Telluria mixta: one gene and its partner. The protein of the gene in region 1 interacts with the protein of each later gene in a pairwise test. Links are inferred from orthologs where the notes say so. Each region holds a gene or a part of one and is shown in the gene's direction. Other genes may lie near its edges.

The links. Proteins that work in one complex are often made in the same cells at the same time.
Region 2: the proteins of P0M04_RS06590 (region 1) and P0M04_RS25440 interact in binary tests that used the Escherichia coli proteins (3 or more experiments, as listed by UniProt). The link is inferred for Telluria mixta from one-to-one orthologs.

Annotation. Positions count from the first base shown.
Region 1 is NZ_CP119520.1:1,501,570-1,504,689, forward strand. The notes cover bases 134-3,042. They hold P0M04_RS06590 (PTS sugar transporter subunit IIA), read left to right. Parts: upstream 134-1,301; coding sequence 1,302-1,784; downstream 1,785-3,042. Other genes in these bases: queF (NADPH-dependent 7-cyano-7-deazaguanine reductase QueF), read left to right, coding at 135-965; hprK (HPr(Ser) kinase/phosphatase), read left to right, coding at 1,801-2,736; rapZ (RNase adapter RapZ), read left to right, coding at 2,808-3,042. In the rest of the region: more of rapZ, read left to right, coding at 3,043-3,120. UniProt on the Escherichia coli protein: Seems to have a role in regulating nitrogen assimilation.
Region 2 is NZ_CP119520.1:5,779,457-5,782,567, forward strand. Bases 197-3,096 are described here. They hold P0M04_RS25440 (ATP-binding protein), read left to right. Parts: upstream 197-600; coding sequence 601-2,592; downstream 2,593-3,096. Other genes in these bases: wrbA (NAD(P)H:quinone oxidoreductase), read left to right, coding at 197-521; kdpE (two-component system response regulator KdpE), read left to right, coding at 2,582-3,096. Outside these bases: more of wrbA, read left to right, coding at 1-196; more of kdpE, read left to right, coding at 3,097-3,111. UniProt on the Escherichia coli protein: Member of the two-component regulatory system KdpD/KdpE involved in the regulation of the kdp operon. KdpD may function as a membrane-associated protein kinase that phosphorylates KdpE in response to environmental signals.

The DNA of each region.
Region 1 (3,120 bases):
CGTGCCCACGGTGATGTACCCGTAATGCATGCGTTAACTGGGCGCGCATCCAATCTCGGAAAGGTGTACGATACGCCGCTTTGCCGCCGCCGGACCGGCACCGTCACGAGCACGCCCGGCATCGAGAACACACCATGACCAATACCCCTGAACAATCGCCTCTTGGCAAAAACTCGGCCTACCAGACCGAATACGCGCCGGAGCTGCTGTTTCCCATCCCGCGCCAGCACAAGCGCGACGAGCTCGGCCTGACGGGCACGCTACCCTTCTTCGGCGTCGACATCTGGAACGCCTACGAGCTGTCGTGGCTGAACATGCGCGGCAAGCCCCAGGTTGCCATCGCGACCTTCACGGTGCCGGCCGATTCGCCCAACATCGTCGAATCGAAATCCTTCAAGCTTTACCTGAATTCGTTCAACCAGACCCGGCTGGCCAACACGGACGCCCTGCTGGCCCTGCTGCGCGAAGACCTGTCGAACGCGGTGGGTGCGCCCGTGCATGCGGCGCTGACCCTGCCCGAGGACTTCGACAAGCTCAAAATGGGCGAGCTGGACGGCCTCCTGATCGACCGCCTCGACGTCGAGATCGACAATTACAGTCCGTCGCCGGAACTCCTCAAGGCCAACCACGAAGAAGCCGCGGTCGAGGAAACCCTCGTGTCGCACCTGCTCAAATCGAACTGCCTCGTCACCGGCCAGCCGGACTGGGGCAGCGTGCAGATCCGCTATGCCGGTCCACAGATCGACCAGGAAAGCCTGCTGCGCTACCTGATCGGTTTCCGTGAGCACAACGAGTTCCACGAGCAATGTGTCGAGCGCATCTTCACGGACATCCTGCGCCAATGCAAACCGCACAAGCTGGCCGTGTACGCCCGCTACACCCGGCGCGGCGGCCTGGACATCAATCCGTGGCGCGCCAATTTCAGCACCGGCAAACCGCCGAATTTGCGCACCGCGCGTCAATAAACAGTGCGGATGGGTGATTTTTGGTCGTTCGTCCCCATCTACAGTGTACGTTTCCGGCGACATCCTTCACGATATTCTCGGATGTGTGAAACGGCAACTTAGCGCTAGAAAAATCGGTAAAAGAGGGCCCGGGAAGACGTTTCATGCGTGAATCCCGGGATTTCGTGGCGGAAATTGCGCACGCCCCTTTGTCGGGTGCGAGGTCTTTACGCAAAGGTTTGCGGCAGGGATCACACAGGTACCGGACGGCGTGCAAAATCGAATTACACGGCCATAAAACAGGCCTATAATTCCCGCTCGCAAGCACCCCAGGGTGCACCGCAATAGAAGCGTGTTATGACTAATCTAAGCAAAATCCTCTCGCTCGAGAACGTGCAGCTGGACATCGAAGTGTCGAGCAAAAAGCGCGCCTTCGAGCAGGCCGGCCTGATCTTCGAGAACAACTGCGGCATCGCCCGCTCCACCGTGTCGGACAACCTGTTCGCGCGCGAGCGTCTCGGGTCGACGGGTCTCGGTCACGGCGTCGCCGTGCCGCACGGTCGCATCAAGGGCAGCAAAAGCCTCAAATCGCCGCTGGCCGCGTTCGTGCGCCTGGCCGAGCCGATTCCGTTCGAATCGCCGGACGGCCAGCCCGTGAAACTGCTCTTTTTCCTGCTGATCCCGGACCACGTCACGCAACAGCACCTGGAAATCCTGTCGGAGATCGCGGAACTGTTCTCGGACGAGGCGATCCGCACGGCCTTGAGCACGGACACGGATCCAAAGTCCGTGTACGAACGCATCATCAACTGGCAACCGAGCCTGCAGGCCCTCGGCTGACCCTGCGAAAGCGACCATGCTGCAGACCCCGCTGACCATCCAACGGCTGTACGACGACAACCGCGACAGCCTGCAACTGGGCTGGTTCGCCGGATTCCCGGGCGGAGAACGCCAGATTTCCGGCGACGCCGTCTCCGCCGCGGACCAGGTCGGCCACCTGAACCTGATCCACCCGGGCCGCATGCAGGTGTTCGGTCACCAGGAACTGAATTACTACCAGCGCCTGAAATCCGGCTCGCGCAGCCATCTGATCGGCGAACTGATCGCGGGCGGTCCGCCGGCGCTGTTCATCGCGCAGGGCCTCGATACCCCGCCGGACATCCTCGCCATCTGCGACGAGCAGAACATCCCGCTGTTCTCGACGCCGCTGCCGGCCGCGCAGGTCATCGACTACCTGCGCGTCTACCTGTCGAAGAAGCTGGCGCAGCGCGTCATCATGCACGGCGTGTTCATGGACGTGCTGGGTGTCGGTGTCCTGATCACGGGCGACTCGGGCCTGGGCAAGAGCGAGCTGGGCCTGGAACTGATCTCGCGCTCGCACGGCCTCGTGGCCGACGACGCCGTGGAATTCTCGCGCATCGCCCCGAACATGATCGAAGGCCGCTGCCCGCCGCTGCTGCAGAACCTGCTTGAAGTGCGCGGCCTGGGCCTCCTCGACATCAAGGCGATCTTCGGCGAGACGGCCGTGCGCCGCAAGATGCGCTTGAAACTGATCGTCCACCTCGTCAAGCGCGGCGCGCTGGACGAAGAAGTCGAACGCCTGCCCTTCCACTTCCCCACCGAGGACGTGCTGGGCCTGCCGATCCGCAAAGTCGTGATTCCCGTCGCGGCCGGCCGCAACATCGCGGTGCTGCTGGAAGCTGCGGTGCGCAATACGATCCTGCAGCTGCGCGGGATCGATACGCTGCAGGAGTTCATGGAAAGGCAGCGGCAGGCCATGTCCAGCGACTGAGGCTGTTGCAAATACCTCATCCATAAGCCTTGTGCGATGCGGCAAAGACTTGCCAATGCTATCATCGCCGCATGCGCATCCTACTCATCACCGGTATCTCGGGCTCCGGTAAATCCGTCGCCCTGAACGTCCTCGAAGACGCTGGCTACTACTGCGTCGACAACCTGCCCCCTGCCCTGCTGCCTGCCCTCGTCGGCAGCATCGAGGGCGACGAAACCAGACGCATCGCCGTCGCCGTCGACGCGCGCAGCGCCGAATCGCTGGCCGAGCTGCCGACGACGGTTGCCGCGCTGCGGGAAGAAGGCCACCAGGTGAAGGTGATCTTCCTGACCGCCAGCACGCACTCGCTCGTCGCCCGTTTTTCCGAGACGCGCCGCAGCCACC
Region 2 (3,111 bases), 4.3 Mb from region 1 along the record:
GCGCGGCGGGAGCGACCGTGGACGTGAAGCGCGTGCCCGAGACGGTGCCGGAAGACGTCGCCCGCAACGGCCATTTCAAGCTGGACCAGCCGGCGCCCATCGCGACCGTGAACGAACTGCCCGACTACGACGCCATCGTGATCGGCGCGCCCACGCGCTACGGCCGCATGCCGTCGCAGATGGCCGCGTTCCTGGACCAGACGGGCGGCCTGTGGGCGAGGGGGGCGTTGCACGGCAAGGTCGGCGCCGCGTTCACGTCGACGGCCACCCAGCACGGCGGCCAGGAAACGACGCTGTTCTCGATCATCACGAACCTTCTGCACTTCGGGATGGTCGTCGTCGGCCTGCCGTACAGCTTCGCGGGCCAGATGACGCTGGACGAGATCACCGGCTGCAGCCCCTACGGCGCGAGCACGATCGCGGGCGGCCAGGGCCAGCGCCAGCCCAGCGGCAACGAACTGGACGGCGCGCGCCACCAGGGCGAGCTGGTGGCGAAGACGGCGATCAAGCTGTTCGGCTGACCGTCCGGCGGGGGTGAAGGCGGTTTTTTTATGCCGCGTTTTTATGCCGCGTTTACGGCCGATCGCTTACCATCCACGCATGCAGAGTTCCGAATCGAAGACAGGCACGGTACTGGCCGTGCTGCGCGCGGACGCGGGCGACGAAGCCGCGGTCGCCGCGGCGGCGCGGCTCGCGGCGCGCGGCGACGCGCCGTGGCACGCCGTCCTCGTCGAGAACGCACACACGCGCCGCCGCGGCGAAGCGGCCCGCCTGCGCACGCTCGAACTGCTGCGCCAGGCCCATGCGCAGGGTGCCGTCACGGCCGTGCTGGAAGGGCGCGACGCGCCCGCCGTCGTTGCCGGTTATGCCCGCCGCCACGGCTGCACGACCGCCGTGCTGGCACGCGAGCACCGGTTCTCCTGGTGGCATGGTCCGTTCGGCCGGCGGCTGACGCGGGCGGCGCCGGAACTGGATCTGGTCGACGTCGCTGCGCCGTCGGGGCCCATCGTCGCCGGACCGCGGGTGAGCGGGAATGCCAGGCCGCGTCCCTACCTGGCCGCCGTCGGCGCGAGCCTGGCCACCGCCATCGTCGCGCTGCCGCTGCTGCCGCTGCTGGACGTGGCCAACGTCGCGATGCTGTTCCTGCTGACGGTGGTGCTCGTCGCGATCCGCCTCGGGCGCGGCCCCGCGATCCTCGCGACGCTGGTCGGCTTCTGCGCGCTCGTCGCCGCCGCGCCGCGCCGCGAGTACGACGTCAGCGAATTCAAGTACGCGGTCGCGCTGGTCGTGATGCTGGCCGTCGGCTGGATCACGGCGCGGCTGACGTCCGACCTGCGCGAGCAGGCGGAAAGCGCGATCGGCCGGGAAGCCCGCACCCGCGCGCTGTACGAGTTCGCGCGGGCGCTGTCCGTCGCGCTGCAGACGGAACAGGTGTTCGAAATCACGCGCCGCTTCCTCGCGCGTACCTTCGACGCGCGCGCCGTGATCCTGCTGCCGGACGATGCGGGCCGGTTGCGCTGGCCGGCGGCGGAGCCTGGCAGCGCCGAACGCGTCCCGGTGCTGAGCGTGCTGGACATGGCGGCAGCGCAGTGGGCATTCGACCATGCGGCACCGGCCGGCGCGGAGACGCCCACGCTGCCCAGCAATCCGTGGCTGTACCTGCCGCTGCTGGCGCCGATGCGCTCGCGCGGCGTGCTCGCGGTGCGCGTGCCGGACGTCGCGGCGCTGCTCGTGCCGGAACGGCGCGAACTGCTGGACGCCTTCGCGGCGCTGGCCGCCATCGCGCTGGAGCGGGTGCACTACGTCGATGTGGCCCAGGACGCCGTCGTGCGCATGGAGGGCGAGCGCCTGCGCAATTCGCTGCTGGCCGCGCTGTCGCACGATTTGCGTACGCCGCTCACCAGCCTCGTCGGCCTGTCCGAATCGCTGACGTTATCGCGCCCGCCGCTGGCCGCCGCGCAGATGGAACTGGCGAACGCGCTGCGCGACGAAGCGCGGCGCATGAGCACCCTCGTCGCCAACCTGCTCGACATGGCCCGCATCCAGAGCGGCGGCGTGACACTCAATTTGCAGTGGCAGATGGTCGAGGAGACGATCGGCAGCGCGTTGCGCGCCTGCCGCTGGCAGTTGGGCGGACGATCCATCGACACGCGCATCCCACGCGGCCTGCCGCTCGTGCGCTTCGATGCGACCCTGCTCGAGCGCGTGCTGTGCAATCTGCTGGAAAATGCGGGCAAGTACACGCCGCCGGATGCGCATGTGACGATCGCGGCGCGCACGGAAGAGGGCATGCTGACCGTCGCCGTGTGCGACGACGGCCCGGGCCTGCCGGCCGGGCGCGAGGATGCGCTGTTCGAGAAATTCGTGCGCGGCCGGCAGGAATCGTCCATCGCCGGCGTCGGCCTGGGCCTGGCCATCTGCCGCGCCATCGTCGAAGCCCACGGCGGCGGCATGCGCGCCTTCAACCGTCCGGACGCCGGCGCCTGCTTCGAACTGAGCCTGCCGCTGGGCGAGCCACCGCCGTTGCCGCTGCCGGAAGCTCACCCGGACCCCGAACATCAACACCACCCGATCGACCAGCATGAGCATTGAGTCCGCCGCACCCGTCGCCCTCATCGTCGAGGACGAACCGCAGATCCGCAGGTTCGTCCGCATGGCCCTCGAAGGCGAGGGCTGGCAGGTGCACCAGTCCGAGACCCTGAAGCGCGGCGTGATCGACGCCGGCACCCGCACGCCCGACCTCATCATCCTCGACCTGGGCCTGCCCGACGGCGACGGCCTGCGGCTGATCCGCGACGTGCGGACCTGGAGCCCCGTGCCGATCATCGTGCTGTCCGCGCGCTTCGACGAGGCGGACAAGATCACGGCGCTGGACGCCGGCGCGGACGACTACCTGACGAAGCCCTTCGGCATCGGCGAACTGCTCGCGCGCGTGCGCGCCGCGTTGCGCCGCCAGCACAAGGCGGGCGGAGACGCCTCCGCGCGCATCGCGTTCGGCACGGTGGAAGTGGACTTGAACAAGCGCACGGTCCAGCGCGACGGCCAGCCCGTGCACCTGACGCCGACCGAGTACAAGTTATTGTCCGTGCTGATCGCGAACCTGGGCCGCGT